DNA from 2 places in the Streptomyces sp. NPDC006283 genome. Region 1 is predicted to be linked to the other one. Evidence: predicted binding sites of a transcription regulator. Region 1 holds the regulator's gene; the other holds the start of a gene.
The links. Region 1 encodes HrcA, which represses chaperone genes, less so after heat shock. Its sites were predicted from a motif close to TTNGCACTCNGNNNNNCNGAGTGCNAA; they were not measured.
Positions count from the first base shown of each region.

Region 1 (3,409 bases):
ATTCCACGACCACACCCTCGATGCGCAGGTCGTCGCCCCACACGCGTTCCACCAGCTCCGCGTCGTGCCGCCCTTCCACATAGATGCGGCCCGCACGGGCGACCCTGGCCCGCGCGCCGGGCACGGCGAGGGAGCCGGAGGCCGTACGGGCCGGACGGCTCGGGGCCGTGGGCGCCGGGCGGACCAGGGTGACCACCTGGCCCTCCAGCAGGAAGCCGCGCGGCTCGAGCGGGAAGACCCGGTGCTTGCCGAAGCGGTCCTCGAGGGTGACCGTCCCCGCCTCGCAGCGGATCACCGCGCCGCAGAAGCCCGTCGACACCTCCTCGACGACCAGGTCGGGGTCCGCGGGGATCTCGGGGGCCGGCTTCGACCGCTTCCACGGCGGTGTGAGATCAGGGCTGTAACTGCGCATTCGCACGACGATACGTCCGGCTGCCCTACGACACGCCGAAACGCGCGGCCAGCGACGCCCGTTGGGCACGCACGAACGCCGCGTCCACCGCCGCCCCGTGCCCCGGCACGTACAGCGCGTCCTCGCCGCCGAGCGAGAGCAGCCGGTCGAGGGCCGCGGGCCAGCGGGACGGTAGGGCGTCCGGACCGGCCTGCGGCTCACCGGACTCCTCCACCAGGTCGCCGCAGAAGACGACTTCCGGCTCGCCTGGCACCAGCAGCGCGAGGTCGTGGCCGGAGTGGCCGGGGCCGACGTTGGCCAGCAGTACCTGGCGGCCGCCCAGCTCCAGCGTCCACTCGCCGCACACGCTGTGCTGCGGGGCCACCAGCAGGTCCGCGGCCTGCGCCGCGTCGTCCGGCGCGACCCCGTGCCGCACCGCGTCGGCGCCGATCACGTCCCGCTCACGCCGCAGGAGCGTGTCCATGCCCACGGCGCCGTAGACCTCCGCACCCGCGAAGGCCGCTGTGCCCAGCACATGGTCGAAATGGGGATGGCTCAGTGCGATGTGCGTCACCCGCCGGACCCGCCGGCCGGCGAGCAGGGCCTGCGCCTGGGCCCGTACCTCGGCGCCCTCGCGGACCGTGGAGCCGGTGTCGAAGAGCAGCACGGCGTCCTCGCCGACGACCAGACCGACGGTCGCGTCCCAGCCGGGCATACGGCGACGGCCGACTCCGTCGGCCAGCCGTTCCCAGCCGAGGTCTTCCCAACTGACGTCCATGCGGCGACGCTATCGGCATCACATTCGCATCGACCTCGGCGGGCCCCCGGCACAGCGTGTCCGACCGCACGGTCGGCCACCCTTCTACCCGCGTACCCGGCGGCCGTACACTGGCCGGGGGAATGCTGGCACTCGGGCGCGCCGAGTGCCAAGCCACACACGAGGAACCACAGCTGGAGGTGCGCACGAATGCTCAGCGAACGCAGGCTCGAGGTGCTGCGCGCCATCGTCCAGGACTATGTCGGCACCGAGGAGCCCGTCGGCTCCAAGGCCCTCACCGAGCGGCATCAGCTCGGCGTCTCCCCGGCCACCGTCCGCAACGACATGGCCGTGCTGGAGGAGGAGGGGTTCATCGCCCAGCCTCACACGAGCGCCGGCCGGATTCCCACGGACAAGGGCTACCGGCTGTTCGTCGACCGGCTGGCGGGCGTGAAGCCGCTGTCGTCGCCCGAGCGCCGCGCCATCCAGAACTTCCTGGACGGGGCGGTCGACCTCGACGACGTGGTGGGCCGCACGGTGCGCCTGCTGGCGCAGCTGACCCGGCAGGTCGCCGTCGTCCAGTACCCGTCGCTGACCCGGTCCACGGTCCGGCATGTGGAACTCCTCTCCCTCGCGCCCGCCCGACTGATGCTCGTGCTGATCACGGACACCGGCCGGGTCGAGCAGCGCATGATCGACTGCCCCGCGCCGTTCGGCGACACCTCGCTCGCGGACCTGCGGGCCCGGCTCAACAGCCGGGTCGTGGGACGCCGCTTCGCGGATGTGCCGCAACTGGTGCAGGACCTTCCCGAGTCGTTCGAGCACGAGGACCGCGGCACCGTCTCCGCGGTGCTCTCCACACTGCTCGAAACCCTGGTCGAAGAGACCGAGGAGCGGCTCGTGATCGGCGGCACCGCCAATCTGACCCGTTTCGCGCACGACTTCCCGCTGACCATCAGGCCGGTGCTGGAGGCGCTGGAGGAGCATGTGGTGCTTCTCAAGCTGCTCGGAGAGGCGAAGGAATCGGGCGGCATGGGCATGACCGTACGGATCGGTCATGAGAACGCCCACGAAGGACTCAACTCCACGTCCGTGGTCGCCGTCGGCTACGGTTCGGGCGACGAGGCAGTTGCCAAACTCGGCGTGGTCGGACCGACCCGCATGGACTACCCCGGAACGATGGGAGCGGTACGCGCAGTGGCACGTTACGTCGGACAGATCCTGGCGGAGTCGTAAGTGGCCACGGACTACTACGCCGTACTCGGCGTACGCCGCGACGCATCGCAGGACGAGATCAAGAAGGCCTTCCGCCGCCTCGCGCGCGAACTCCACCCGGATGTGAACCCGGATCCGAAGACGCAGGAGCGCTTCAAGGAGATCAACGCCGCGTACGAGGTGCTCTCGGACCCGCAGAAGAAGCAGGTCTACGACCTCGGCGGAGACCCGCTCTCGCAGGCCGGAGGCGGCGGCGCGGGCGGCTTCGGCGCGGGTGGCTTCGGAAACTTCTCCGACATCATGGACGCGTTCTTCGGTACCGCCTCGCAGCGCGGGCCCCGCTCGCGCACGCGGCGCGGCCAGGACGCGATGATCCGTCTGGAGATCGACCTCACCGAGGCCGCCTTCGGCACGACCAAGGACATCCAGGTCGACACGGCCGTCGTCTGCACCACCTGCTCGGGTGAGGGCGCGGCGCCGGGGACCTCGGCGCAGACCTGTGACATGTGCCGCGGCCGTGGCGAGGTCTCGCAGGTGACGCGGTCGTTCCTCGGCCAGGTCATGACCTCGCGGCCGTGTCCGCAGTGCCAGGGCTTCGGAACGGTCGTGCCCACCCCGTGCCCGGAGTGCGCCGGTGACGGCCGCATCCGCTCGCGGCGGACGCTGACCGTGAAGATCCCGGCCGGTGTCGACAACGGCACGCGCATCCAGCTCGCCGGCGAGGGCGAGGTCGGCCCCGGCGGCGGCCCCGCGGGGGATCTCTACGTCGAGATCCACGAGGTCGCGCACCCCGTCTTCCAGCGGCGCGGCGACGATCTGCACTGCACGGTGACGATCCCCATGACGGCGGCGGCGCTGGGCACGAAGTGCCCGCTGGAGACGCTCGACGGCATCGAGGAGGTCGACATCCGGCCGGGCACCCAGTCGGGGCAGTCGATCCCGCTGCACGGGCGCGGCATCACGCACCTGCGCGGTGGCGGGCGCGGCGACCTGATCGTGCACGTGGAGGTGACGACGCCGACGAAGCTGGATCCGGAGCAGGAGCG
Region 1 is NZ_JBEXRZ010000011.1:24,704-28,112, forward strand. Features, by position in the region: gene ABZ070_RS04365 (DUF3097 domain-containing protein) at 1-412, opposite strand, end outside; gene ABZ070_RS04370 (MBL fold metallo-hydrolase) at 438-1,169, opposite strand; gene hrcA (heat-inducible transcriptional repressor HrcA) at 1,359-2,384, shown strand; gene dnaJ (molecular chaperone DnaJ) at 2,385-3,409, shown strand, end outside.

Region 2 (3,409 bases), on a different contig from region 1:
CCTGCCTTGACCAGGTCGCCGTACTCGCCGGTCGCGGCGTTGAAGCCCTGACCGGCCTCGAGCTCGGCCACCTTCGCGGTGATGACGTAGCCCTCGAGACCGGCGTTCTCCGCGATCCAGCGCAGCGGCTCGACGGCGGCGCGGCGGACGACGGCGACACCGGTGGCCTCGTCGCCCTCCTTGCCCAGGTTGCCCTCGAGGACCTTGACGGCGTGGACGAGCGCGGAGCCACCACCGGAGACGATGCCCTCCTCGACCGCGGCGCGGGTCGCGGAGATGGCGTCCTCCAGACGGTGCTTCTTCTCCTTCAGCTCCACCTCGGTGGCGGCGCCGACCTTGATCACGCACACGCCGCCGGCCAGCTTCGCGAGGCGCTCCTGGAGCTTCTCGCGGTCCCAGTCGGAGTCGGTGGTCTCGATCTCGGCCTTGATCTGGTTGACGCGGCCCGTGACGTCCTCGGAGTTGCCGCCACCGTCGACGATCGTGGTGTCGTCCTTGGTGATCGTCACGCGGCGGGCGGTGCCCAGAACGTCCAGACCGGCCTGGTCGAGCTTGAGGCCGACCTCCTCGGCGATGACCGTGGCACCGGTGAGGGTGGCCATGTCGCCGAGCATCGCCTTGCGGCGGTCGCCGAAGCCGGGGGCCTTGACGGCCACCGCGTTGAAGGTGCCGCGGATCTTGTTCACGACGAGGGTGGAGAGGGCCTCGCCCTCGACGTCCTCGGCGATGATCAGCAGCGGCTTGGAGCCACCCGCCTGGATGACCTTCTCCAGCAGCGGCAGCATGTCCTGGATGGAGGAGATCTTGCCCTGGTGGATCAGGATGTACGGGTCGTCGAGGACGGCCTCCATACGCTCCTGGTCGGTCACCATGTACGGGGACAGGTAACCCTTGTCGAAGGCCATGCCCTCGGTGAAGTCGAGCTCCAGACCGAAGGTGTTGGACTCCTCGACGGTGATGACACCGTCCTTGCCGACCTTGTCCATCGCCTCGGCGATGAGCTCGCCGACCTGCTGGTCCTGCGCGGAGAGCGCGGCCACGGCGGCGATGTCGGCCTTGTCCTCGATCGGGCGGGCGGTCGCCAGCAGCTCGTCGGAGACGGCCTTGACGGCGGCGTCGATGCCCTTCTTCAGGGCGGCCGGGGAAGCGCCGGCGGCGACATTGCGCAGGCCCTCGCGGACCAGAGCCTGGGCCAGCACGGTGGCGGTGGTCGTACCGTCACCCGCGATGTCGTTGGTCTTGGTCGCCACCTCCTTCACCAGCTGGGCGCCGAGGTTCTCGTACGGGTCCTCGACCTCGACCTCGCGGGCGATGGTCACACCGTCGTTGGTGATGGTGGGAGCGCCGAACTTCTTGTCGATGACGACGTTGCGGCCGCGCGGGCCGATCGTCACCTTGACCGTGTCGGCAAGCTTGTTGACGCCGCGCTCGAGGGCGCGACGGGCGTCCTCGTCGAACTTCAGGATCTTCGCCATGGGAGCGGTTCAGCCCTCTCGGATTTGTGTTCAAAGAACTGCGCCCCTCGCCGCCCGGCATCAGCGGGGTGGCCAGGGGCGCAGCTCAAGGCAAAACAGGTAAAGCAGGTCTTACTTCTCGACGATCGCGAGCACGTCGCGAGCCGAGAGGACGAGGTACTCCTCGCCGCTGTACTTCACTTCGGTGCCGCCGTACTTGCTGTACAGCACGATGTCGCCGGTCTTCACGTCGAGCGGCAGGCGCTCGCCGTTCTCGAAGCGGCCCGGGCCCACGGCCAGGACGACGCCCTCCTGGGGCTTCTCCTTGGCAGTGTCCGGAATGACCAGGCCAGAGGCCGTGGTCTGCTCGGCGTCGAGCGGCTGGACCACAATGCGGTCCTCGAGCGGCTTGATGGCAACCTTGGAGCTGGCGGTCGTCACGATCCGACCTCCCCCTTCGGAGATCTCACGGGGTTAACTGATCTGAGGTGGCGACCAGGTCGATCCGTCGTCGCGGGTGCCGGACCTGCCCGTCGCTGTGTTGGCACTCTCACTTGGCGAGTGCCAGAGCTGAGACTATGACTGCGATTAGCACTCGGTCAAGCGGAGTGCCAATGTGGCGGCGTCCGGCTCGACGGATCCCGAGACGGAGAACGCCGGGACGGCGCCCACGGTTCCCCACCCCGGGCGCTCCCGGACCGCACTCAGACGTAGTCCTCGAGCTTGGCCACGGCGTAGCCCTTCCTCGTCACGATGTCCACCACCCGCCGGACCATGTCCGGCATGCTGCCCTTCCACTCGTTCTTGCCGCGGAAGTGAGTGAGGATGATGTCGCCGGGATGCAGGTTCCTGTCCCACTCGCGCCACTCCATGTGGTCGGGGAAGGCTTCGGCGGCCCACAGCGGCACCGCCTCGATCCCGCACTTCTTGGCGACGCGCAGCGTGTTCCTGTTGTAGTTCCCGTACGGCGGGCGCAGCAGCCGGGGCCGCTTCCCGTACCGCTTCTCCAGCTTGTCCTGCTGACCGCAGATCTCACGCTTCTGCGCGGAGTACGAAAGACCGGGCAGATAAGGGTGGCTGAGCGTGTGGTTGTGCAGCGCCACCCCTCGGTCCTGCATCTTCTCGAAGTAGCCGTAGTCGTCGTCGATGACGTAGTCGGTGAGGAAGGCGCTGTAGGGGATCTGCAGGTCGGACATCATGCGCAGCAGCTCGGGATCCTTCTCCGCACCGTCGTCGATCGTCAGGAAGACGACCTTCTCCTTCGTCGGCACGGTGGTGAAGACGGGCGGCAGATCGTCCCCGCCCTTCACCTCGAACCCCTTACGGGTGGTGATCTCCGGCTTCTCGGCGGGCGGCAGGGGCGCGGGGAGCGGGGTCCGCTTGAGCCCCCATTTCTTCGCGGCGGCAGCGCGGGCCTTCTGTGCGCGCTTGACCTTCTCGGCGTAGGCGGAGTTCGCGCCGGCGGCGCTGCCCTCTTTCGCGCCCTTCTTCCCGCCCTCCTTCGGCCGTGCCTTTGCGCCTTCCCTGACGCCTTCCTTGGCGCCCTCTTTCGCGCCTTCCTTCTGCGCCTGGGGGCCCCGTGCGGCCTTCTGGCCGGCCGGGGACTCCGTCTGCGACGAGGACGGCGACTTGGCCGGAGCGGCGACCTGCGCCCCCTCGGTGGCACAGCCCGAGCCCACTGCGGCGACGATCAGCGCGGCCAGGGCCGCGCGGACACGATAAGCTCCGAGTTTTCCTTTTTGTCTTACTAGCTGCATGCCGCCGCATCCTGTCAGCGCCCGGCCCGCTCACCGGGCCGACACCGCCACCGTGAGCGCACCATCCCCCAGCTGGCCCACAATGGCCCGGTGAACGACCTCGATCCGCTCGCCGCCTTCTCCGCACTGCGCACCGAGGAGGGCGGAGCGCTGCTGGCCTCGCTGGCCTCCTACGACCCGGCCGACGAACTGGCCGTC
Region 2 is NZ_JBEXRZ010000164.1:11,554-14,962, forward strand. Features, by position in the region: gene groL (chaperonin GroEL) at 1-1,475, opposite strand, end outside; gene groES (co-chaperone GroES) at 1,587-1,895, opposite strand; gene ABZ070_RS26920 (polysaccharide deacetylase family protein) at 2,159-3,211, opposite strand; partial or broken gene ABZ070_RS26925 (SAM-dependent methyltransferase) at 3,302-3,409, shown strand, end outside.
Region 2: a site for HrcA is predicted at 2,043-2,069, ahead of groES (co-chaperone GroES). Genes of this name have one in related genera too.